Regions from separate parts of the Comamonas testosteroni genome, predicted to be linked through region 3. Evidence: predicted binding sites of a transcription regulator. Region 3 holds the regulator's gene; each other region holds the start of a gene.
The links. Region 3 encodes LexA, which represses DNA repair genes until DNA is damaged. Its sites were predicted from a motif close to ACTGTATNNNNATACAGT; they were not measured.
Positions count from the first base shown of each region.

Region 1 (7,210 bases), 830 kb from region 3:
ACAGGTGGATGAGCGCTTTATCTACGCGCACGCGCTGGAGCTGTAGCCATGGACTGGACACCTTTGATTCATGCCCTGATTGCAATGCTGGTACAGGCTCTGGTCGGCCTGGTAGCGGGCAATTGGTGGCTCGGTGGCGCGCTGGCCTGCAGCTGGTGGCTGGCGCGCGAGCACACCCAAGCCGAATACCGCTGGATTCAGGCGTTTGCAGGCGGGCGCCGCACGGGCATGCCCTGGTGGGGAGGGTTTGATCCCAGGGTATGGAACTGGGCCAGTGGGCTGGATGCGCTGGCACCGGCGCTGTTTTGCCTGCTGCTGTTCATTACAACCAAGCCATAGGAGGGGCTGATGGAGGAGCTAATCGATGAACTGCCCGTGCTGGAGCATGAGCAGATTAAAGAACGGTTGGACGAAGGGAGTGAGCGCATGGCAACCATCGAGCGCGATCTGAAAGCCCTTGCGCAGGGCCTTTATGAAGAGCGTCAGGAGCTGCAGGAACTCAAGCAGCAGCTGGCGGAAATGCTGGAGTTTTTCACCGCCATGAAGGGTGCATTCAAGGTGCTGAACTGGGTTGGCAAGGTAGCTAAGCCTCTGGCGGCCATCGTCATGCTGGGCGGTGCCTGTGTGGGCTTTTGGACCGCAATCAAAGGAGTGACAAGCCGATGAGCTGGAAAGAAAGACTTATTGCGGCCATTGGCGGCGCTGCCGTGGCCCTGGCTGTGCCCCTGGTGCAGAAGTACGAGGGCACCGTGCTGCGCAGCTACCGCGACCCGGTCAACGTGTTGACCAGTTGCACTGGGCATACCGGCCCCGAGCTGCGCGATGGGCAGACGTTCACTCGTGAGCAGTGCGAGGAGATGCTTTACAAGGACTTGGCCAAGCATGCCAATGCACTGAACTGCATCAGCGTGCCGCTGACCGATGGCCAGCGCGCGGCCTTTGTGAGCTTTGCCTTCAACGTGGGCGATGACGCCTTCTGCCGCAGCACCTTGGTGCGCAAGGCCAATGCGGGCGACATTGACGGCGCCTGTGCCGAGCTGAGCCGCTGGACATTCGCCGGCGGCAAGCAACTGCCCGGCCTGGTCAAGCGTCGTGCTGCAGAGCGTCAATTGTGCGAGCGGGGGCTGGCATGACCGGCGCATCTCGAATCTGGCCGTGGCTGGCCCTGGCCCTTGCCCTGCTGCTGGCTGTGCAGACCCAGTGGCTGGCTAAGGTTGAGATTTCCCAAGCAAAGCAGGCTGTAGAGATCGCCCAGCAATCGCAAGTCGCTACTGAAACGAAAGCGGTTGCCGTGGTGGCGCACGGCGCTGCCCAACAGGAAAACACCCATGACTACACACACGAAATGGCCCGCCTGGAGGCTGGCCGCGCTGCTGATGCTGCCCGCATTGCAAGCCTGCAGCACGACATCCGCAGTGCCGCGACCCGCAACGCCCAGCTTGCCAGTGACGCCGCTGCCAGCAGAGATCTCGCAGATCAGCACCAGCGACTCGCAGCCCTTGCTGCGGGAGGCGCGGGCATGGTTGGCCAGCTTGTCGGACTGGTCGAGCGCCGAGACGCCCAAGTCAGCGCCCTGAAAGGGCAGGTGCAGGTAGACAGGGCGCTGATCGAGCAGCTGCAATAGTTCTAGGGCTCGCAATCTTCTGCAAGCCACTGCCGCATTTGCAGATAGGGGGAATGGCTGGCGAAGTCCAGACAGGTGGGGTGCTGGGCCTGCAGGAACTCATAAAAAAGGTGCATGGCAGTGCCTGGGTGCGGGTGCATGTCGGCATCGGCCAGTCTTTCTTGCCAGTTGACCCAGTGGCTCAGAATGGCTTGTTGTGCATCGACTCGTCTCATCAGGCCCTCGCTATGGGGATGTCTTCGATCTTGGTGGTGTAGCGTGGTGTGCGGCGTTCTTGCCGCATGCGCCAGCCGCTCTCGTCCTGCTCGGGCATGCCAGTGCTGGCGACATGCACCGTGCCCTTGCCAAAGCGCTTGTTGACCTTGTCCATGGCTTCCATCAGCTTGCTCTGATCGCGGCTGGGTTCCTGAAAAAGCAGATCGCCTTGCTGTACTTCTGCAGGGCACAGGTCTTGCAGCATGACGCCGGCCTTGGATAGTTGGTAGCCAGGCTGGTAGATCGATCGCAAGCCGCGCACGGCCGCATTCACTAGCGCCTTGGTGTCGGAGGAGGGCGGCTGGAGTTGAATCACTGCCGTTTCGTAAAACCTGCGGCCTGATCTGAATGGCGAGGTATGCGCGAAAACATGCAGAGCGCCTGCGCGTAAGCTGCCAGCGCGCAGCTTTTCTGCGGCCCTGGTTGCAAATTCGCTCACGGCTTCAATCAGTGGGGGTAGGGTGGTGATGGGGTGGCCGAAGCTGCGGGTGCATGCAATCTGTTTTTTTGCGGCGGGAGCTGTCTCCAAGCTCATGCAACTCACGCCCTGCAGCTCGCGCACCGTGCGCTCGAGCACGACGCTCCAGCCATCGCGCGCGGCATGTGCCGGCATCCTGGCCAAGTCCAGCGCCGTTAACACGCCTTGCTCGGCCAGTTGGGCCGAGATGCGCCGGCCCACGCCCCAGATCTCGCCGGCAGGCGTGCGGCCGAGGATATCGGTGCGCTGCTGGTCGGACAGCTCGGCCCAGTTGCAGACCCGTTGCAGCTCTGCAGGGTAGCTGCCCGGTTTGCGCTCCGAATCCTTGGCGACATGATTACAGAGTTTGGCCAGGGTCTTGGTGGGAGCGAGGCCCACACAGGTGGGGATGCCGGTCCATTTCAGGATGCGCGCCCTAATGGCAAAAGCGCGCCGGGTCAGATCCCGCACGCCATCCAGATCCCCAATGAATGATTCATCGATGCTATAGATTTCTTGAGTGGGCCCCAGGCCGGCAGCCAGCGACATCATGCGGTCGCTCATGTCGCCGTACAGCTCAAAGTTTGGAGAGAGGCAGACCAGACCCTTGTGCTCGACCAGGTCGCGCAACTGAAAAAATGGCTGCCCCATCTTCACGCCCAAGGCCTTGGCCTCGTCGGAGCGTGAGATGGCGCAGCCGTCGTTATTGCTCAGGACAACAACAGGAATGCCCTGCAGAGAGGGTCTAAACGCCCTCTCGCAGCTGACGTAGAAGTTGTTTCCATCGATAAGCGCGAACATACATGCTCATGCAAAGCGCTTGATGCAGGACTTGACCACGCCCCAGATTTCCAGCTCCTGGTTTTCTTTGGGGACGATGTCGGGGTAGGTGGGGTTGCCGGCCCGGAGCCTGAAATTGCCGCCAGCGTTGTACAAGACTTTGACGGTGAAGTCATTGTCAAGCACGGCCACGACGATGCTGCCATGGCGTGCGCGCAGTGCCCGGTCGACCACGATGATGTCGCCATCATCAATGCCGTACTCGCGCATGGACGGCCCGGCCACGCGCAGCAGGAATGTGGCCTGTGGATGTTCTACCAACAGCTCGGCAATATCTAGCCGCTTGCCTGAGAAGTCCTCGGCTGGTGAGGGAAAGCCTGCGCGCACGCTGCAATCTGCCAGAGGCAAAGCAACTGGGGAGGCAGTGAGTTGGACGGGCATGCCGCTCAAGAGTCGATGACTGTACATAAATACAGTATATCAATCGGCCGCGGCCTAAGGCTAGGTGCCCATTTTTTGCAGAGTGGTCATTGCAACCGGATCTTTTCACGAACGCAGCAAAACTCAACCACGAACGCGCAAGGGGGAATCAAAAAATAAATGGGCAAAGAAAAAGCCGCTAAGTCCTTGAGACTTAACGGCTTTCAGTATGTGGTGCCCGGGGCCGGAATCGAACCGGCACGCCTTGCGGCGGGGGATTTTGAGTCCCCTGCGTCTACCAATTTCACCACCCGGGCTTCGCTTAGCGCAGACGCGAATTATGGCACAGTATTGGACATGAAAACTTATTCGACCATCGAACATGCTATCGGTCACACGCCGCTGGTGGCATTGCAACGCATCGGCGCGGATGCCAACCGTGAACGTGCAAACGTGGTACTGGGCAAGCTCGAAGGCAACAACCCTGCCGGCTCCGTCAAGGACCGGCCTGCGCTGTCCATGATCCAGCGTGCTGAAGAGCGCGGCGAGATCAAGCCTGGCGATGCACTGATCGAGGCAACGTCGGGCAACACCGGCATTGCCTTGGCCATGGCAGCAGCCATCAAGGGCTATCGCATGATTCTGATCATGCCCGAGGACCTGTCCATCGAGCGCGCCCAGACCATGAAGGCCTACGGTGCCGAACTGATTCTGACGCCCAAGAGCGGCGGCATGGAATATGCACGCGATCTGGCCGACCAGATGGTGGCGCAGGGCAAGGGGGTGCTGCTGGACCAGTTTGCCAACCCCGACAATCCTCGGGCCCACTATGAAACCACAGGGCCGGAGCTGTGGGAGCAGACGGGTGGTGAGATCACCCACTTTGTGAGTGCCATGGGTACTACCGGAACCATTACCGGCGTGGCCAAGTTCCTCAAGGAAAAGAACCCGAATATCAAGATCATCGGCGCTCAGCCTTCCGAGGGCTCGCGCATTCCTGGCATCCGCAAGTGGCCCGAGGAATATCTGCCCAAGATCTATGACGCTTCTCTGGTCGACGAGCTGGTCTATGTAACCCAGGACGATGCCGAAGACATGGCCCGCCGCATGGCGCGCGAAGAGGGCATTTTCGCGGGCATTTCTGCTGCCGGTGCACTGTGGGTGGCTCAGGAAATTGCCAAACGCGAGCAGAACGCCACCATCGTGTTTGTGGTGTGCGACCGCGGCGATCGCTACCTCTCCACAGGCGTGTTTCCGGCATGAGCCATGTCTTTTGCGTGATAGCGCAAAAGAGAATCAAAGCTCCAAATGACCGTCAGCGCTTATCCATCAAGCGCTGACTGCTATCAATATCAAGAATAGGACTTACGCAAACAAGAATGCAACAGCGGCCTGCCTTCTGAGACAGACGCCTCGCCTGAACCCGTTTTGCGTAAGTCGTGAAGAATACGGAGAGCCTCATGGCTTATGAAGTGCGCTTTTGTTCCAACTGCGCGACTGAGCTGCAATGGATTGTGGCCAGCGAGGACAGCGGCGAGGTACAGCGTCTGCGCTGCCCGAGCTGCGGGTTTACGCATTGGGGCAATCCCACGCCGGTGCTGGCGGCCGTGGTGGAGGGTGATGACGGCCGGGTGCTGCTGGCGCGCAATGCGCTGTGGCAGGAGGGCGTTTTCGGTCTGATCACCGGCTTCATGGAGGCCGGTGAATCGCCTGAAGCAGGTATCTGCCGCGAGGTTCTGGAAGAGACGGGGCTGCGCGTGAAGGCACTGCGTCTGCTGTGCTGCTCGGAGTTTCTGCGCATGAATCAGGTGCTGATTGCCTACCATGTGCGCGTGCAAGGCCGGCCTGAGGATGTGAAGCTTTCTCCCGAGTTGCTGGAATACCGTTGGCAGACGGCCCAGGAGTCGCTGTGCTGGCCTGCAGGCACGGGCTACGCTCTGGCCGAGTGGATCAAGCAAAAAGGCTTCGAGCCACGTTTTGGTGCTTTTCGTCCCGGCCAGAACCCCGAGCCTGACCCTGCCAAATGGCCTGTGCGACGCTGGGGCGAGGATCCGCGCTTTACAGTGGCCCCGGCTCTGGTTTGAGCAAAGACCGCGCTGGCGCTGCCAGCGCCCGGTTTTTCTACAATCGGTGCTGACGAGGAATCCACCCCATGCACGTAGACCAAGAAGTTGATACCCGCGGCCTGAACTGTCCGCTGCCCATTCTCAAGGCCAAGAAAGCGCTGGCTGCCATGCAAAGCGGCCAATTGCTCAAGGTCGTGGCCACGGATACCGGCTCCATCCGGGACTTCCAGGCCTTTGCCAAGCAGACCGGCAACGAGCTGGTCGAGCAGCAGACGGTTGGTGATGAATTCATCCATATCCTGCGTCGGCGCTGAGAGCATTAGACGCACAAAAGGCCTGCGTTTGCAGGCCTTTTGTCATCAGAGCGGCTTTGGTAGATTTCGCTTATAGGCTCAGGCTCTTGAGGTATTCGCGAAAGCTGTCACCCACATCGGGGTGCTGCAGAGCCAGTTCCACCGTGGCCTCCAAAAAGCCTTCCTTGCTGCCGCAGTCATAGCGCTTGCCCGCATACTGGAAGGCATAGACGGCTTCATGAGCCATCAGCCGTTCGATGGCATCGGTCAGCTGGATCTCGCCACCCACACCCTTTGGCTGGTTGCGGATCTCGTCAAAGATGGCGGGAGTCAGCACGTAGCGGCCGGCCACACCCATGCGCGATGGCGCTTTCTCGGGAGCGGGCTTCTCCACGATCTCGTCGATGCGCATCAGAGGTCCGCCTGCAGGCTCGCCCTTGACGATGCCATAGCGCTTGGTGTGCTCAAGCGGAACTTCCTGAACAGCAAGTAGTGAGCGGCCCTGTTTCTGGAAGGCGGCCGTCATCTGCGCCATCACGCCGGGGCCGCCATTCTCTCCTGTCATCAGGTCGTCGGCCAGAATGACGGCAAAGGGCTCATTGCCGACCAGGGGTTGTGCGCACAGAACGGCATGGCCCAGGCCCAGGGAGCGGGGCTGGCGCACGAACAGGCAATTCATATCGGCAGGGCTGACGCTGCGTACCAGGTCCAGCATGGCTTGCTTGCCGGCATTCTCCAGCTCGTTCTCGAGCTCGTACGAAGTGTCGAAATGGTCTTCGATGGCCCGCTTGCTGCGGCCGGTAACAAAGACCATGTCGCGGATTCCGGCCTCATAGGCCTCTTCCACGGCGTACTGGATCAGCGGCTTGTCCACGACGGGCAGCATTTCCTTGGGTGAAGCCTTGGTGGCGGGCAGAAAACGGGTGCCCAGGCCTGCAACTGGGAACACGGCTTTGCGGACGCGGGTTTGATTGCTCATGTGCTTGTCTGTTCTGGATGGAAAAAAGGCGCAGTTGCCTGCGCCTTGTCGTTGCGAAAGTTTACTAGGGATCAGCCCAGTCTAGCCAGTTGCTCGTTGATGCGGACCAAGGTCGAGCCGAAGTCGGCAAGGCGCTTGCGCTCTTGTTCCAGCACTGCGGCAGGAGCCTTGGCACAGAAGGCCTCGTTGCTCAGCTTGCCGTTGGCCTTGACGATCTCGCCTTCCAGGCGCTTGGCTTCCTTGGACAGGCGGGCCTTCTCGGCTGCCACGTCGATCTCGACAAACAAAGCCAGGCGGATGTCGCCCAGGACGTTGACCGGAGCGGTCTGTGCGGCG
Region 1 covers NZ_CP043568.1:4,474,886-4,482,095, reverse strand. The annotation lists gene F0P97_RS20595 (hypothetical protein) at 1-46, shown strand, start outside; gene F0P97_RS20590 (hypothetical protein) at 49-339, shown strand; gene F0P97_RS20585 (hypothetical protein) at 376-666, shown strand; gene F0P97_RS20580 (lysozyme) at 663-1,133, shown strand; gene F0P97_RS20575 (hypothetical protein) at 1,130-1,624, shown strand; gene F0P97_RS20570 (hypothetical protein) at 1,627-1,839, opposite strand; gene F0P97_RS20565 (Y-family DNA polymerase) at 1,839-3,137, opposite strand; gene F0P97_RS20560 (LexA family protein) at 3,144-3,557, opposite strand; tRNA gene F0P97_RS20555 (tRNA-Leu) at 3,769-3,853, opposite strand; gene cysM (cysteine synthase CysM) at 3,894-4,799, shown strand; gene F0P97_RS20545 (NUDIX domain-containing protein) at 4,997-5,620, shown strand; gene F0P97_RS20540 (sulfurtransferase TusA family protein) at 5,689-5,916, shown strand; gene galU (UTP--glucose-1-phosphate uridylyltransferase GalU) at 5,987-6,874, opposite strand; gene F0P97_RS20530 (valine--tRNA ligase) at 6,946-7,210, opposite strand, start outside.
Region 1: a site for LexA is predicted at 3,576-3,593, ahead of F0P97_RS20560 (LexA family protein). Genes of this name have one in related genera too.

Region 2 (7,210 bases), 680 kb from region 3:
CCGCCGCCCGCGCCTTGGGACTGAGCCAGCCCACGATCTCCAGCCAGATCGCCACGCTGGAGCGGCAAAGCCAGATCGAGCTCTTCCATCGCCAGGGCTATCGGATGACGCTCACCGGCGCCGGCCACAAGCTCATGACGCTGGCGCAAAAGCTGCTCGCGCTGGAAGCCGAAACCGAGTTCTTTCTGCGCGACTCGGGCCAGCTCAACCAGGGCGAACTCAAGATCGGCGCCGTGGGGCCGTTTCATGTGATCGAGATGGTGGCCGCCTACAGCGCCCGCCATCCCGGCATGAAGCTGTCGATTCGCATGGGCAACTCGCAGCAGGTGCTGCACGATCTGGAGCACTACACCACCGATGTGGCAGTGCTGGCCGGTCTCTATGACAGGCCCGAGCTGCTGGCGCGCGAATATGCGCGCCATGCCATCATCCTCTTTGCCCATATCGATCACCCGCTGGCAAGGCGCGAGCAGGTCGAACTTGGCGAGCTGCACGGCCTGCCGCTGCTGCTGCGTGAGCAAGGCTCGACCACGCGTGCGGCCATCGAAAAGGCTCTGCAGGCGGCCGGCGTGAAGCCACGCACCCAGCTGGAGATCGGCAGCCGCGAAGCCATACGCGAGGCCGTGGCGCGCGGCCTGGGCATCGGTGCCGTGTCCGAGGCCGAATTCATTGCCGACCCGCGCTTTCGGCCTGTACGCATTGCCGGCGACCCGGCCAGCACCACCACCTATGTCTATTGCATGAAGGAGCGCAGCGAAAGTCTTCTGGTGCGTTCCTTCCTCAAGGCCATTGAAGGTAGCGCTGCTCCCAATCTGCCTGTACTACTGACCGCTCCAAAACCCTTGATCGCTCCAACGGCCAAGAAGCTGGCGTAATTCGTCAAACCCTCTGCCCCCCTTGCGCCGAGAATTTTTTGACAGCGCTGCCCGGGCACGACAGAACTCTCTCGCCGGGACAGTGCGGCGGCACGGTGCACTGGCACAGCGGCGGCTGCCGGGCAGTCAAAAAACAGAGGAGACAATGATGAAGCAAACCATGCTCTGGAGGGCCGTTGCTCTGGCAACCGGCCTGAGCCTGAGTGCAGCGGCCATGGCGCAGCAAGCGCCCTGGCCCGTCAAGCCCATACGCCTGGTGGTGGGCGGCCCTGCCGGCGGCAATGCCGACTCGCTGGCACGCCTGTTGGCCGACGGCATGCAAAAACAGCTGGGCAAGCCGGTGATTGTCGAGTCCAAGCCCGGCGCGGCCGGCGTGCTGGCCGTCAACGACCTGCTCACCAACGGCAAGGACGCCCACACGTTCTTGCTGATCCAGGGCGGCATAGTCAGCGAGACGCCGCTGGCCTACAAAGTCAGCTATCAGCCCTTCAAGGATCTGAAACCCCTGGCCCAGCTCAGCCGCAACGGTCTGGTGCTGATTGCCAACAAGGACTTCCCGGCCAGCAATCTGCAGCAGCTAGCCGAGCACGGCAAAAAGCAGGCCGACGGACTGGACTTTGCCTCGTATGCCACGGGCATGCGCGGCCATACCTCGGGCATGCTGCTGGGGCAGTTGCTCAATATCAAGATGAAGCACCTGGGCTACAAGGGCTCCCCTCCAGCGCTCAGCGACCTGATGGGCGGCCATGTACCGCTGATGATGGACGGGCTCACCACCGCCCTGCCCCTGATCAAGGCAGGCAAGGTCAAGCCGCTGGCCGTGAACTACCCCACGCGCATGGCGCAACTGCCCGATGTGCCCACCTTCAAGGAACTGGGCTACCCACAACTGGCCGAGGTGAGCTGGTTCGGAGTCTGGTCGCGCCCCGATATCCCTGCCGATGTGCAGGCCAGGGTCAGAGAGATTGCGCTGCAGTATTTCAAGCAGCCCCAGATCGAGGCCAGGCTCAGGGACATGGGCATGGAGTCGGGCACCGACGCGACCCCGGAGGCACTGATGAGCGAACTACAGAAGGCCTATCAGCGCCAGCAGGCCTTGCTCAAGTCAATTGATTACCAACCTCGGTAAACCGTTCAGGGGCCAAAAGGCCTGGGTCACGCCAGATTCCGGCTTTTTGCAACTGGACAGCCACAGTTCGCTGCATCGACCCACTCCGAGTCGGCGCGCAACAGAACGAGACGAGACATCAGAAAAGACTTTGCTGCGGTGACAGCAAGGAATGATGGTACTGATCGCAGTCCAGATGCACGCGCTCACGGTTCAGCCCAAGCTTGCGGCAGGCCAGTGCAAAGCGTTGCGCCAGCATATCGGCCCAGGCGCCCGTTCCCTTCATGCGCTGGCCAAAGCGGCTGTCGTAGACCTTGCCGTCGGCTCTGCCCGCTTCGCTGATCCCATGCAGATCCCGCACCCGCTCCATCACGCGTTGGGCGCGCTCGGGATAATGCAGCGTCAGCCATTCATTGAACAGCGGAGCCACTTCCCACGGCAGACGCAGTACGGCATAAAAAGCCTGTCTTGCACCGGCCTCGCCGGCTGCGGCCAGCACCTGCTCCATATCGTCGTTCAGGAACGGAATCTGCGGTGCCAGGCTGACGCCGACGGGTATGCCTGCCTCGCTCAGGGTCCGAATCATGCGCAGCCGCCGATGCGGCGCGGCGGCGCGTGGTTCCAGCTGCCGGGCCAGCTCGGGCTGCAAGGTGGTCAGCGTCACATAGACGGCCACCAGATGCTGCTGTGCCAACGGCACCAGCAAATCAAGGTCTCGTTCAATACCACTGCCCTTGGTGACGATGGAAAACGGATGCCTGGCCTGCGCCAGAACCTCTATCACGCGGCGCGTCAACCCGACTTCGCGCTCCACAGGCTGGTAGCAGTCAGTGACCGAGCCGAGCATGATGGGGGCTGCCACATGACTGGACCGGGATAACTCGGCGCGCAGCACCTCGGGCAGGTTCCGCTTGGCAATCAGCCGGGTTTCGAAATCCAGCCCCGGCGAATAGCCCAGATAGCCATGCGTGGGCCGGGCATAGCAATAAATGCAGCCATGCTCGCACCCTCTGTATGGATTTAACCCCAGATGAAAAGGCAGATCGGGCGATTCGTGCCGGCTCAGGGCTGATTTAGCCCGCTCCCACTCCAGTTGGGTGCACCAGGTCTTGACCTCCTCATCCTCTTCGCTTCCTTCATCCTGCTCGGACTTTCCCCAGCCGTCATCGAAGCCCTGGCGCAGCTCCCGTGCAAACCGGTGCGTGATCTGGCTGGCAGCCCCTCGACCCTTGATGAGCTGCACCGGCACATCGGTCCGAATGGACTCCAGTCCAGAGGATGAGGAAAGTTTTTGCATAAGACAACTGTACATAAATACAGTTATTCGTTGCAAGAATTAGGCACTGACCATGGCTGCATTCCGGTCAATACGGCGAGAGTTGATTGAGTCAGATCTAGATAAAAAATGACTGTGCCCATTGTTTTATAGGCATAACACGCTCCATTAACTAGAGCAAGTTCAAAGTCAATCCGCACTCAGTGAGTGCGAGATGGCTTGGCAGTTTGCGATTCAGCGCCGACAATCCCTTCAATGCACCAAGTTGGTGCCTTTCACTGAATGCCTTGGCCCGGACAACACCGTTGCCCGGGCTTTTGTCCGTTTGCGCAACGCCAAAGCGCCAACCACACCATCTCGCAAGGGAGTTACTACATGGAGCGCAAGCCCAATATCACTCTGTCCTCCTTGGACCTGGATCGCATTGAATCGCTGCTGGAAAGGAACAATAGCCAGTTCCCCGGCCGTGATGCACTGGAGGCGGAGCTGGACCGTGCGGATGTACTCGACCCCGCAGAAATACCCGCCAACGTGGTGACGATGAACTCCACCGTGCGCTTCACCATTCTCGAGATCGCCAAGACCAATACACTGACACTGGTCTACCCCAAGGATATGGATGGCAGCGCCGACAAGGTTTCCATCTTTGCGCCGGTAGGCATCGCCCTGCTGGGCCTTTCAGTGGGCGATGAGTTCAAGATGCCCAGCCCTACCGGCCAGGTAACCGTGCGCGTGGATGCGATCGAGTTCCAGCCCGAAAGCGCGGGCGAGCTCCATCGCTGAACCGGCTCACCCAGCAAAAAAGCAGCTCACCGGAGCTGCTTTTTTGTTGCCTGGATCAGACTCAGCGCAAGCCGGCCAGCATGGTGGTCAGCAGACCCGCGCCGATCAGGCCTGCCTGCCAGCGCAGGGCCTGACTCCATGACGAAACATGACGCTCCACCAGTTGGTACAGCGCGTAGCCGGCTGTCAGTGAAAGCACAAAGGCCAGCGGAATGCCCAGCACGGCGGCTGTGACCGAACCGTGCCAGAAATGGTTGACCACTGCGTTGACCAGCAGGCAGATGGAAAAGTGAATCAGGAATACCGAGTAGGAAATCTCTCCCAGGCGACGCAGCGGCGCAAAACCCTGCCAGCGGGCAATGACCTCGGTACGCATGCAAACGATCAGCAGCATCGCGGTCACGCCGGCGAGAAAAATGCGGTCGCGCCACTCATGGACCAGCGCGCCGATGATCAGAGCAGCAATCAGCAGGCCCCAGCTCCAGGCCGTCAGGCGCTTGTCTGCCGCCACTGCCCAGAAGGCCATCATGCCGACGCCATAGGCGCCCATGAAATAAATCGCCCAGACATCAAGGTCTGCATCGAGATTGAAGCTCAGCAACGAAGCTGCCGTCCCCACAACCACCAGCCCCTGCATGCCAGTCACGGCCCAGGGCCACCAGCGCTTCATGGCCGTATCGCCCCAGCGCCTCAGCGCCCATTGCTGCAGCCAGCGCACGCCGGCCAGCAGCAGCACGGTCGCTGCGAACAACTGAAAGTCTATGGACACATACCAGACGCCAGCCGACAGTGACTCCTCGCCCACAATGCCCTGCAGCAGCAAAGCATGGGCCATGAGCTGCCATAGATCGGGGTCGGCAGACACGGACTCGTGGTCGAACCAGGGACGAATCGCCGCAGACACCACAATCGTCACCACCAGCGCCACGGCATAAGGCACGACCAGGCGCACAAAGCGCTTGCCGATCTTGGACCAGGGTGAATCAAACCGCGCCAGCCCCATGGGAGCCAGGCTGGCTGCAGCCAGAAAACCGCCGATCACCAGAAAGATCTGTACAGCCATGCGGGCGTACTCATAGAGCCAGTCAAGCAGGTCGGGCATGACGGGGTGAGCCACATCGGACATGGGACCGTAAAAGGCCAGGTGATGCCAGACGATGGCTGCACAAGCCAGACCCTTGGTGCAGTCGATCAGGGCACTGCGGGAATGAGAGGAAATAGAACTTTGAACCATCAGATCACGGCCGCCTGCAGCCCATGGACTGACCGGCGGCAGGGTGAGTTTGCCCGGCAACAGGCAACGTAAAAAAGCCGACTTAAAACAGGATGGCAATTTTGCGCCGATTCCCAACAATTTGCTGACAGCGTTGCAAGTTTTACGAAACATATCTGCGCAGGCTTCTTGCGCCAAGCATGAAAAAAACAGAGCGATTGCACTCCGGCTTGATTTCCCTGCCCCACTGGAAACCCCGGGCAAAGGCACAATGGAGGCCATGACGCAAGCCAAACCACTGTCGGAGCTGAGCCGACAATTTGTTTCGCATTTCGGCGAGATGGGCAGCCGCTGGGGCATCAATCGCACCGTCGGGCAAATCTATGCCCTGCTGTTCATTTCGCCCGAGCCGCTGAACGCAGACCAGATTGCCGACACGCTGGAATTCTCGCGCTCCAATGTGAGCATGGGGCTCAAGGAGCTGCAGGCCTGGCGGCTGGTTCAGCTGCGTCACCAGCCCGGCGACCGGCGCGAATACTTCCAGGCACCCGAGGATGTCTGGGAAATCTTCAAGCGACTGGCCGAAGAGCGCCGCCGCCGCGAGATCGAACCCACGCAATCCATGCTGCGTGCTGCCATGATGGAAGAAGCCAGCACCGACGAAGAACGCTATGCCCAACAGCGCATGCGCGATATGCACGAGCTCATCGACAAGCTGATGAGCTGGTTTGACGATGTACAGCGTCTGTCGCCAGAGACCGCCATGCAGCTCATGGGTATGGGCTCGGCCGTGACGCGACTGCTGGACCTGAAGGACAAGATTACCGGGCGAGGCAAGTCAGGCACGGAAGCCTGACGCCGACAACTCAGGTGCTGGCCCTGGGCACCAGCCTGAAGCCCAGATCCACACTGGCCTCTCTGACGGTGTCCCCGGCCAGCAATTGCAGCAACATGCTGGCAGCTTTTCTGCCCACTTCATCCCTGGGGGTATGGATGGTGGTCAGAGGCGGCACCATCTGATCACTGCCAGGCAGGTCGTTGAACCCGGCGATCGCCACCTGCTGCGGCACCTTGACCCCCATGCGATTGGCCTCCAGCAATGCGCCTTGTGCAATGTCGTCATTGCAGAAAAAGATGGCATCCACCGTAGTCTGCGCCTTGAGAAGTGTCTCAAACTGCCTTGCACCCAGCGCCAGCGATGAGCGCTCGGGATTGAGAATCTCCAGGCTCTGGTCATACAGGCCGGCCTGTTTGAGCACCTGCCGATAACCTTCCAGACGCTGCATGACACGCGCGTCGAGCTGGGCTCCGCAAAATGCGATACGTCTGTATCCCTTGTCCAGCAGATGGCGGGTCATTTCAGCGCCAGCTGCAATCTGAGAGAAACCCACGCTGTAGCAATCTGGGCCCGTGCCGGGCTCGCGCAACTCCATGAGATGCACGCGAGGCACGGGATTGGCGGCCAACAATTTCCTCGACTCTTCGCTGTGGTCGAACCCGGTCAGCAACAGGCCAGCAGGCCGCATGGGCAGATAGGCCCGCAGCAACTGCTCTTCTTCCACCGGGTCGTAGTGGGTCACGCCGATCAGCATGTGATAGCCCTGGGCAAACAGCACCTTGTGCACAGCCTCCAGGACCTCCACGAACAAGGTGTTCGATAGCATGGGCACCAGTACCAGCACCTGTGTGCTTTTTTGCGAGGCCAGTGCACGCGCTGCCAGATCGGGCACATAACCCAGAGAGGCAGCAACCTCACGCACTTTGTCGACCAGGGCAGCAGCCACTCTGCGCTCTCCGCGCAAGGCTCGGGAGACCGTCATCGGACTCACGCCCGCAGCCTGTGCCACATCGCTGAGGGTGACTCGCCCGCTGGCACGAGATCGCCTTGAAGAAGCGCTGTCTGCCGGGGTTTCACTCTTGGTACGGGTCTCGGGAGGCAAGGGAATCTCCTAATC
Region 2 covers NZ_CP043568.1:4,326,626-4,333,835, forward strand. The annotation lists gene F0P97_RS19910 (LysR substrate-binding domain-containing protein) at 1-875, shown strand, start outside; gene F0P97_RS19915 (Bug family tripartite tricarboxylate transporter substrate binding protein) at 1,024-2,004, shown strand; gene F0P97_RS19920 (PA0069 family radical SAM protein) at 2,123-3,280, opposite strand; gene rnk (nucleoside diphosphate kinase regulator) at 3,635-4,042, shown strand; gene F0P97_RS19930 (acyltransferase family protein) at 4,104-5,276, opposite strand; gene F0P97_RS19935 (GbsR/MarR family transcriptional regulator) at 5,527-6,111, shown strand; gene F0P97_RS19940 (LacI family DNA-binding transcriptional regulator) at 6,122-7,195, opposite strand.
Region 2: a site for LexA is predicted at 3,287-3,304, ahead of F0P97_RS19920 (PA0069 family radical SAM protein). Genes of this name have one in related genera too.

Region 3 (7,210 bases):
TCGAACTCTGCGCTGTTGTAAGTCAGCAGTGCGTCTGCGCCGTAGATGATGGCGCGGTAATCGGGCATGACATACAGGCCGGTCACCTTGGCGCCTTGTTCACGCGCAAGCAGAACGCCAGCACGCACGGCAGCCTCTGACAGTTTGGTGCCATCGGTGGGAATGAGCAGGTGCTTGAACATGTTCAACCTCCTGATGCCGGAAGATGTGCCTGGAAATCAATTTATTCCAATACCTGGAGCCGCGCAATGCCTAGTTTTTGAATGCAGCAGAGTTGCAGACAGGAGGTAAGACTCTGTAACAAGGGGCGGTCTCGTCGAATCGTCTCATTCCTCGGGCGAAGGAGGAACGCGATTGAGGATTTCGCCAGTGGCCTCTATCTCGAACTGCTGTGGATTGAGCCAGTTGACCTCCTGGTGATCGGCAGTTTCAAAGTAAATGGCAGACGGGCGTATGGAGACGCCATGCGGCATGTCGATCTCATCAAAACTCTGATAGACCAGAATCAGGCGCAGGTCTCCATTGGCGTCTTTGGCCTGTATGTGCTGCAAGAGCTTGCGGTAGGCACTCATAAGACGCCCTCGTTGACATGTGTATATGAATGTTTCCACTGTCGAAGAGGTGCCGCAATACCCTGATCCGGGTATCTGTTCTGACGGATATTCGTGCCTGACAAGGAGTTTAGAAGGCTGCGAGGCTTGTGCAAAATGCGCTCCGGCGGGCAGGGGCAGGCAGAGCATCAGCAAATAATTTACATGGCGATCCAGATCGTTCGGCGCCAATACTGAGGGTCTGTTTTGGCGACATCGAGTTTTTCGCCTATGCACTGTTGGCAGCGTTGTCTGGCGCCATATCTGCCGGCCGATGGGCCAAGAGCGTTGCGATGGCTTCTTGTTGGATGCATATGGAAGCCCTGTTACATTGCCTGCAGGCCTATTTCGGGTCGGGTTCGGGGCTGCATAAGTGCAGGCAGGCAAACCTCATTGTGCTTTCAGACTTGCGGGGCCGTTTGCTCATGGAGTGCCATACGCTCCAGCGCGGCGCAGACATCGGCCATGCGTCCGCAGATCAGCAGGCATTCGGGTTGCCTGCGCGGTTCTCGCTGCACGATTTTGAGAAGTCGTGGAGAAGCTGCTTGTGTCGACTGGTCGATTATTGGCGATTGAAGCTCTGGGGTCGCAGCAAAGGCCTGCGGGCGAAGTGTATTGCTGCCGAGGCGACTGCGGCCGCGGTTGGCGCGCATGACAGGGATGCCGATCTGCTTCGCCATTGGACGATTGGCAGTGAAGGATACGGGCTCTGCAGCGGCTTCGCTTGCGTCATCGGAGCTGAAGTTCGGATTGGGCGACAGCGTGGCAGGCAGGCCTTTCATGGTCAGGCGTGTCAAAGCCTGCAGTGATGTGGCGAATCCCATTTGGCAACTCCTTTTGATGACCTCGCGGCATGGATAAGGGCAGGATTGCGTTCTTTCGGCAAAGCTCCGCCCAGGGCGAAGCTCAACGGCTTCGCGCCTACCACCTGGGCTTGAGAGGGAAGGAGGCTCGGTGCCTCGGCTGCATAGACGGAGGGACGCCGTCTGCCCGTTACATGAACATGCTGTTGCGGATAAGGCCTACGGCCAGGCCTTCGATGGCGAACGGCTCTTCAGGATCGACGTGAATGATCTTGTAGTCTGGGTTCTCGGGTAGCAGCTCGATGCCCTGAGGCGTGCGCTTGAAGCGCTTGACGGTCACGTCGTCACCGAGGCGGGCCACCACAATCTGGCCGTTGCGCGCTTCATGCGTAGCCTGTACCGCGAGCAGGTCGCCGTCCATGATGCCCGCGTCACGCATGGACATCCCGCGGACCTTGAGCAGGTAATCGGGCTTGGCGGCAAACAGGCTGGGCTCGACCGAATAGCTCTGATCGATATGTTCCTGGGCCAGAATAGGCGAGCCGGCAGCGACGCGGCCGACCAGGGGAAGCACCAGCGGGGCCAGGGCCGTGAGCGGCAGCGCAAAGCTGGCGCCGCGTGCCGCATTGATGGTGCGCACGGTATCGGCGCGCAGGCGAATGCCGCGCGATGTGCCGCTGACCAGATCTATGACGCCCTTGCGTGCCAGTGCCTGCAAATGCTCTTCTGCAGCATTGGCCGACTTGAAGCCAAAGGTGCTGGCAATCTCGGCCCGGGTAGGGGGCGCACCCGTGCGAGCGATGGTGGACTGGATGAGGTCCAGAATCTGCTGCTGGCGGGGAGTGAGCTTGGGGTGGTCCATGGGCATTCCTTGATCGATCGATGATGAATACTGTGTGTTCATCCAGTACCTGTATTTTTAATCAGTTTGAAGAGGACTGCAAGTGGAACGTGACAAAAATATCGTCATCCTGGGCACCGGTGGCACGATTGCCGGAGTTGCCGAGCAGGCTGGCACCAGTGTGGGCTACCGTGCGGCCCAGCTGGGCGTGGCTCAGCTGCTGCAGGCCGTGCCGGACCTGGAAGGCGTTGCTGCGGCGTCGCTGCAGGCGGAGCAGCTGGCGCAGCTGGACAGCAAGGATATGGATCACGCGACCTGGCATGCACTCGCGCTGCGATGTGCCGAGCTGCTCGCGCGTGATGATGTGAGCGGTATTGTCATCACCCACGGCACCGACACCCTGGAGGAAACCGCCTGGTTTCTGCAATGTGTTCTGCACCCGGCAAAGCCCGTGGTGCTGACCTGCGCCATGCGCCCGGCGACAGCGATTTCGGCCGACGGCCCTGGCAATCTGCGCGATGCCGTGGCCTGTGCGGCCGACACGCAGGCTGCTGGCCGCGGTGTGCTTGCCGTGGTGGCGGGTCGGGTGTTCAGTGCACGCCAGGTGCGCAAGGTGCATCCCTACCGTGTGGATGCCTTTGATGGCAGTGGCGCCGGCCCGCAGGGCTGGGTGGAGGAGGGGCGGCTGCGCTGGGCAACGGGCGGCCTGCCCCGGGTCGTTGCGGCCAGCTCCACTGCAATCGCTTTACCGCCCGCAGATCACTGGCCCCTGGTGGAGCTGCTTCATAGCCATGCGGGCTGCAGCAGCGCCGTGGCGCTGGCGGTGATGCAGGCCTGGAATTCGGCAGGCGTGCGTGCCGTGGTGGTGGTCGGCACGGGCAATGGCACTATCCATGAGGCGCTGGGGCCAGCCCTGGACTGGGCGCAGGCGCAGGGCATGGCTTTGCGCATCACGACCCGGTGCGAGGAGGGGCAGGTGGTGCATGCCGAGGGAGCGCGAGATAGCCTTATGAGCAGCCTGCCGGCGGCCAAGGCCAGAATCAGCCTGATGCTGGAGCTGATGGGCTGGCCTCGCGCATTAGGTTGATGCTCTTATTATGAGAGCTGCTGGCCTTCATTGATACAGAGTATTTATGCTGTTTGGGTCTGAAATCCAATGAGTGTAGGCGCAGGCAGCTATGAATATTGATGGCTCCAATGCCATCCTCGGTGCAGCTTTTTCGCACCGGACTGATGTCGGCCGGAAGGGCGGGAGCACGAGCTTCAAGAACAAAAAAGGCCGGTGAGGACACCGGCCTTTTTTGCCCAGAGATGCCTGGCCGCGAAAAGGCGGCAAGGCTCCACGCGCGAGTGATCTGGGCGATCAGGAAGCCAGAGCGGCCAGAGCGCGCTCGGTGATTTCTTCAACGCTGCCTGTGCCGCTGATGGCACGGTACTTGGGGGCCGCTGCTGCATCGGCCTTGGCCCAGTTGCTGTAGTAGTCCACCAGGGGACGTGTCTGGCTGCTGTAGACGTCCAGGCGCTTCTTGACGGTTTCTTCCTTGTCGTCTTCGCGCTGCACCAGGTCTTCACCGGTCACGTCGTCCTTGCCTTCCACCTTGGGAGGGTTGAACTTGACGTGGTAGGTGCGGCCCGAGGCGGGGTGGCTGCGGCGGCCGCTCATGCGTTCAATGATGGCGTCGAAGGGCACATCGATTTCCAGCACATAGTCCAGCTTCACGCCGGCAGCCTTCATGGCATCGGCCTGGGGAATGGTGCGGGGGAAGCCGTCAAACAGGAAACCCTTGGCGCAGTCCGGCTGAGCAATGCGTTCCTTGACCAGGTTGATGATCAGATCGTCGCTGACCAGCTGGCCGGCGTCCATCACGGCCTTGGCTTGCAGACCCAGAGGGGTGCCAGCCTTGACGGCCGCGCGCAGCATGTCGCCCGTGGAGATTTGAGGGATACCGTACTTTTGGCAAATAAAGGCCGCCTGAGTGCCTTTGCCGGCGCCGGGTGCACCCAACAAAATCAGTTTCATGGAAATCCTTGAGGAGAGTAGAAATTCTTGCTGGCCCAGGCAGACGGGTGGTCGTCCGTAGTCCCCAGGCCGTATTTTTTCGCGGGCAAGGATAGCACGCACAAGACCAACACAGGCTTACACAATTCAGTCAAGGCTGTCACAAGTGCGGCCAATTGAAGGCATGTATCCGCTGCAAACGCGATTGCTGTAGTTGTAATCCAGGTGCCGAAGCCGTTACATATGCTATTCGGACTATGCGGAAAGTATAGCGATCAGCGCTTTCCTGGACTGGCCCAGGGCCCTTTAGGACTGCGCGCGCGGACTGCGCAGCTGCCGGCTTGATGCGTGAGCAGTCCTGGATGAAGACAGCCTGCGCACCGGTGTCGCCAAAGTGCGCAGGTCTTTTTTTCAACCAGCGAAAACGGCGCGCACGCGCTCCAGATCTTCGGGTGTGTCGACGCCGGCACCCGGTGCATCGGGCGTGATATGCACGGCAATGCGGTGGCCGTGCCAGAGGGCGCGCAACTGCTCCAGCTGCTCCATGGCTTCGGTGGGGGCGGGCGAGAGTTGCGGGAACTCGCGCAGAAAACCGGCCTTGTAGCTGTAGATGCCAATATGGCGCAGCGGTGTGAAACCTGGGTGACCGGCCTTGGGGGCCGCCGTCTGCCACCAGGCTTCATCGCCGTGGTCGCGTGAACAGGGGATGGGTGCGCGGCTGAAATAGCTGGCCAGACCCTTGGCGTCACAGACCACCTTCACCACGTTCGGGTTGCGGTAATCCGTCAAGCTATCAATAGGATGAGCCGCCGTGCCCATGCTGGCTTCGGGGCGGGCCAGCAGCAGCTGTGCCACAGCCTCGATCAGCTTGGGGTCGATCAGCGGCTCGTCGCCCTGCACATTGACGACCACATCGTCGCCGGACAGGCCCAGTTGAGCACAGGCTTCGGCCAGACGGTCGCTGCCGCTTGGATGATCCTTGCGCGTCAGGATGGCCTGGACGCCATGCTGGGCGCAGGCCGCCACAATGCTCTCGTCGTCGGCCGCCACCACGCAGCGGGCTGCGCCGGCCAGAGCCGCGCGCTGGGCCACACGCGCCACCATCGGCAGGCCGGCAATATCCGCCAGGGGCTTGCCGGGCAGACGGGTCGAGGACAGGCGGGCGGGGATCAGTACCGTATAGCTCATGGCTTATTGCTTTTCTTCTTCCAGCTCGTCGTCGGACAGGGTGCGGGCTTCGTTTTCCAGCAGCACCGGGATGCCGTCGCGCACGGGATAGGCCAGACGCGCGCTGTGGCTGATCAGCTCCTGATGCTCGCGGTCAAAGCGCAGCGGGCCCTTGGTGACGGGGCAGACCAGCAGTTCGAGAAGTTTGGCGTCCATGGAGTATTCCTGCAAAACGGGATGAGGGCGCCAGCAGGGGGCTGGCGCTGCAAAAAGAGGTGATCAAACGCTGTTGATCCGTAGGCTCAATGATAGTCAGGCTGGCTTGCCATCGCGGCGAATATTGGCGTTGGCCTTGGCCAGTTGCGCATCCAGCAGCTCCCAGAAGGCCTGCGGCAGCTGCAACTGCAGGGGCACGGCCCAGGCTTCAGGATGGCTGCGCCAGAGTTTGACGGCATCTTTTTCGGTGCAAATCAAGGGTTTGTCGTTTTCCAGCGTGCGCGAGAAGCTCTCGAAATCATAGTGATCGGGCAGGGCCTGGGTTGCTGCCGGAGTGATGCCCTGGGCGGTCAGCATGGCAAAAAAGGACTCGGGGCGTGCCACGGCGGCCACGGCCTCCGGGCTCTGCGCGGCCAGGCTGTGCAGCAGGATGCTCTGGCCATGACCGTTGTGGGCGGTCTCGGCCAGGCTGCGCTGCAGCGCGAACGCCGGTGAAGAGCCCAGTGGCCGGGGCGGCTGGCCTGCATGCAGTGTGGCCGTGACCGGGCGAGGCCAGGGCTCGCGCAACGGGCCTGCGGGCAGCAGAAAGCCGTTGCCAACTCCTTCATCATTGAAGACGCACAGCTCCACATCGCGTGCCATGGCCAGATGTTGCAGGCCGTCGTCGCTCACGATCACGTCGACCTGCGGGTAGCGCTGGCGCAGCGCTTGCGCCGCCTCCAGACGCCTGGAGGCGACAAAGACCGGCACGCCGGTGCTGCGTGCCAGCAGGGCAGGCTCGTCGCCGACCTCGCTGGCGGGGCTGTCCGGCAGGGCCTCGCGGCAATCCTGCCCGCTCTCTATGCTGCGGCCATAGCCGCGCGAGATGATAGCCGGCTGCCAGCCCCTGGCCTTGAGGTGGGCCACCACGGCCTGGGTCACAGGGGTCTTGCCCGCACCGCCCGCAATCACATTGCCGACAACGATGACAGGCAGGCCGGCGCTTTGCTGGCGGCCGAGCATGCGCCTGGCATTCCAGGCCTGCAGCACTCCATAGAGCAGCGATAGCGGCCACAGCAGCCAGGCACCCGCTCCACGCCGGCGCCAGAGGGCGCGCAAGCCATGTTGCGAGGAGGATGCTTGGACGGTGTTTTGAGGCATAGGGGTTGGGATCATACGGGTGCGGCCGGAGTTCCCGCAGCCAACGGGCCTGCGTGATGCGCAAATACCTGGGTCCTGATCCCGGGAGCCTGAGGCCAGAAGCTGCCAAGCAGGCTGCCCAGCTCCAGATGGCTGGGGGCCTCTGCCGCGGGAGCAAGTTCGTCTGCCAGCTGCTGTGCTTCATCCTCGGCGGTAAAGCCTTCGCCTCTGGAGCGCGCCTGCGCGCTGCGCCAGTGCAACCAACACAGGCCGGGCATCAGCATCACGGCTGTGGCGATCAGGCACAGTCCCGGTGCGGCAAACGGCGTGGTGCCGAAATAGGGCATGGGAAGCGCGTTCTGGATGGCCGGCGTGCCGGGCAGCGCCGTCATGGTGAAGGTAAAGTCTCCCAGCGCAATCGTGGCCGGCATGAGACGGCGCGGGATGTCGGCACGCCTAAAAAGCGCCTGGGCGA
Region 3 covers NZ_CP043568.1:3,646,983-3,654,192, reverse strand. The annotation lists gene F0P97_RS16810 (universal stress protein) at 1-182, opposite strand, end outside; gene F0P97_RS16805 (hypothetical protein) at 327-572, opposite strand; gene F0P97_RS16800 (hypothetical protein) at 992-1,414, opposite strand; gene lexA (transcriptional repressor LexA) at 1,584-2,255, opposite strand; gene F0P97_RS16790 (asparaginase) at 2,338-3,321, shown strand; gene adk (adenylate kinase) at 3,598-4,254, opposite strand; gene kdsB (3-deoxy-manno-octulosonate cytidylyltransferase) at 4,645-5,421, opposite strand; gene F0P97_RS16775 (Trm112 family protein) at 5,425-5,616, opposite strand; gene lpxK (tetraacyldisaccharide 4'-kinase) at 5,713-6,756, opposite strand; gene F0P97_RS16765 (hypothetical protein) at 6,768-7,210, opposite strand, start outside.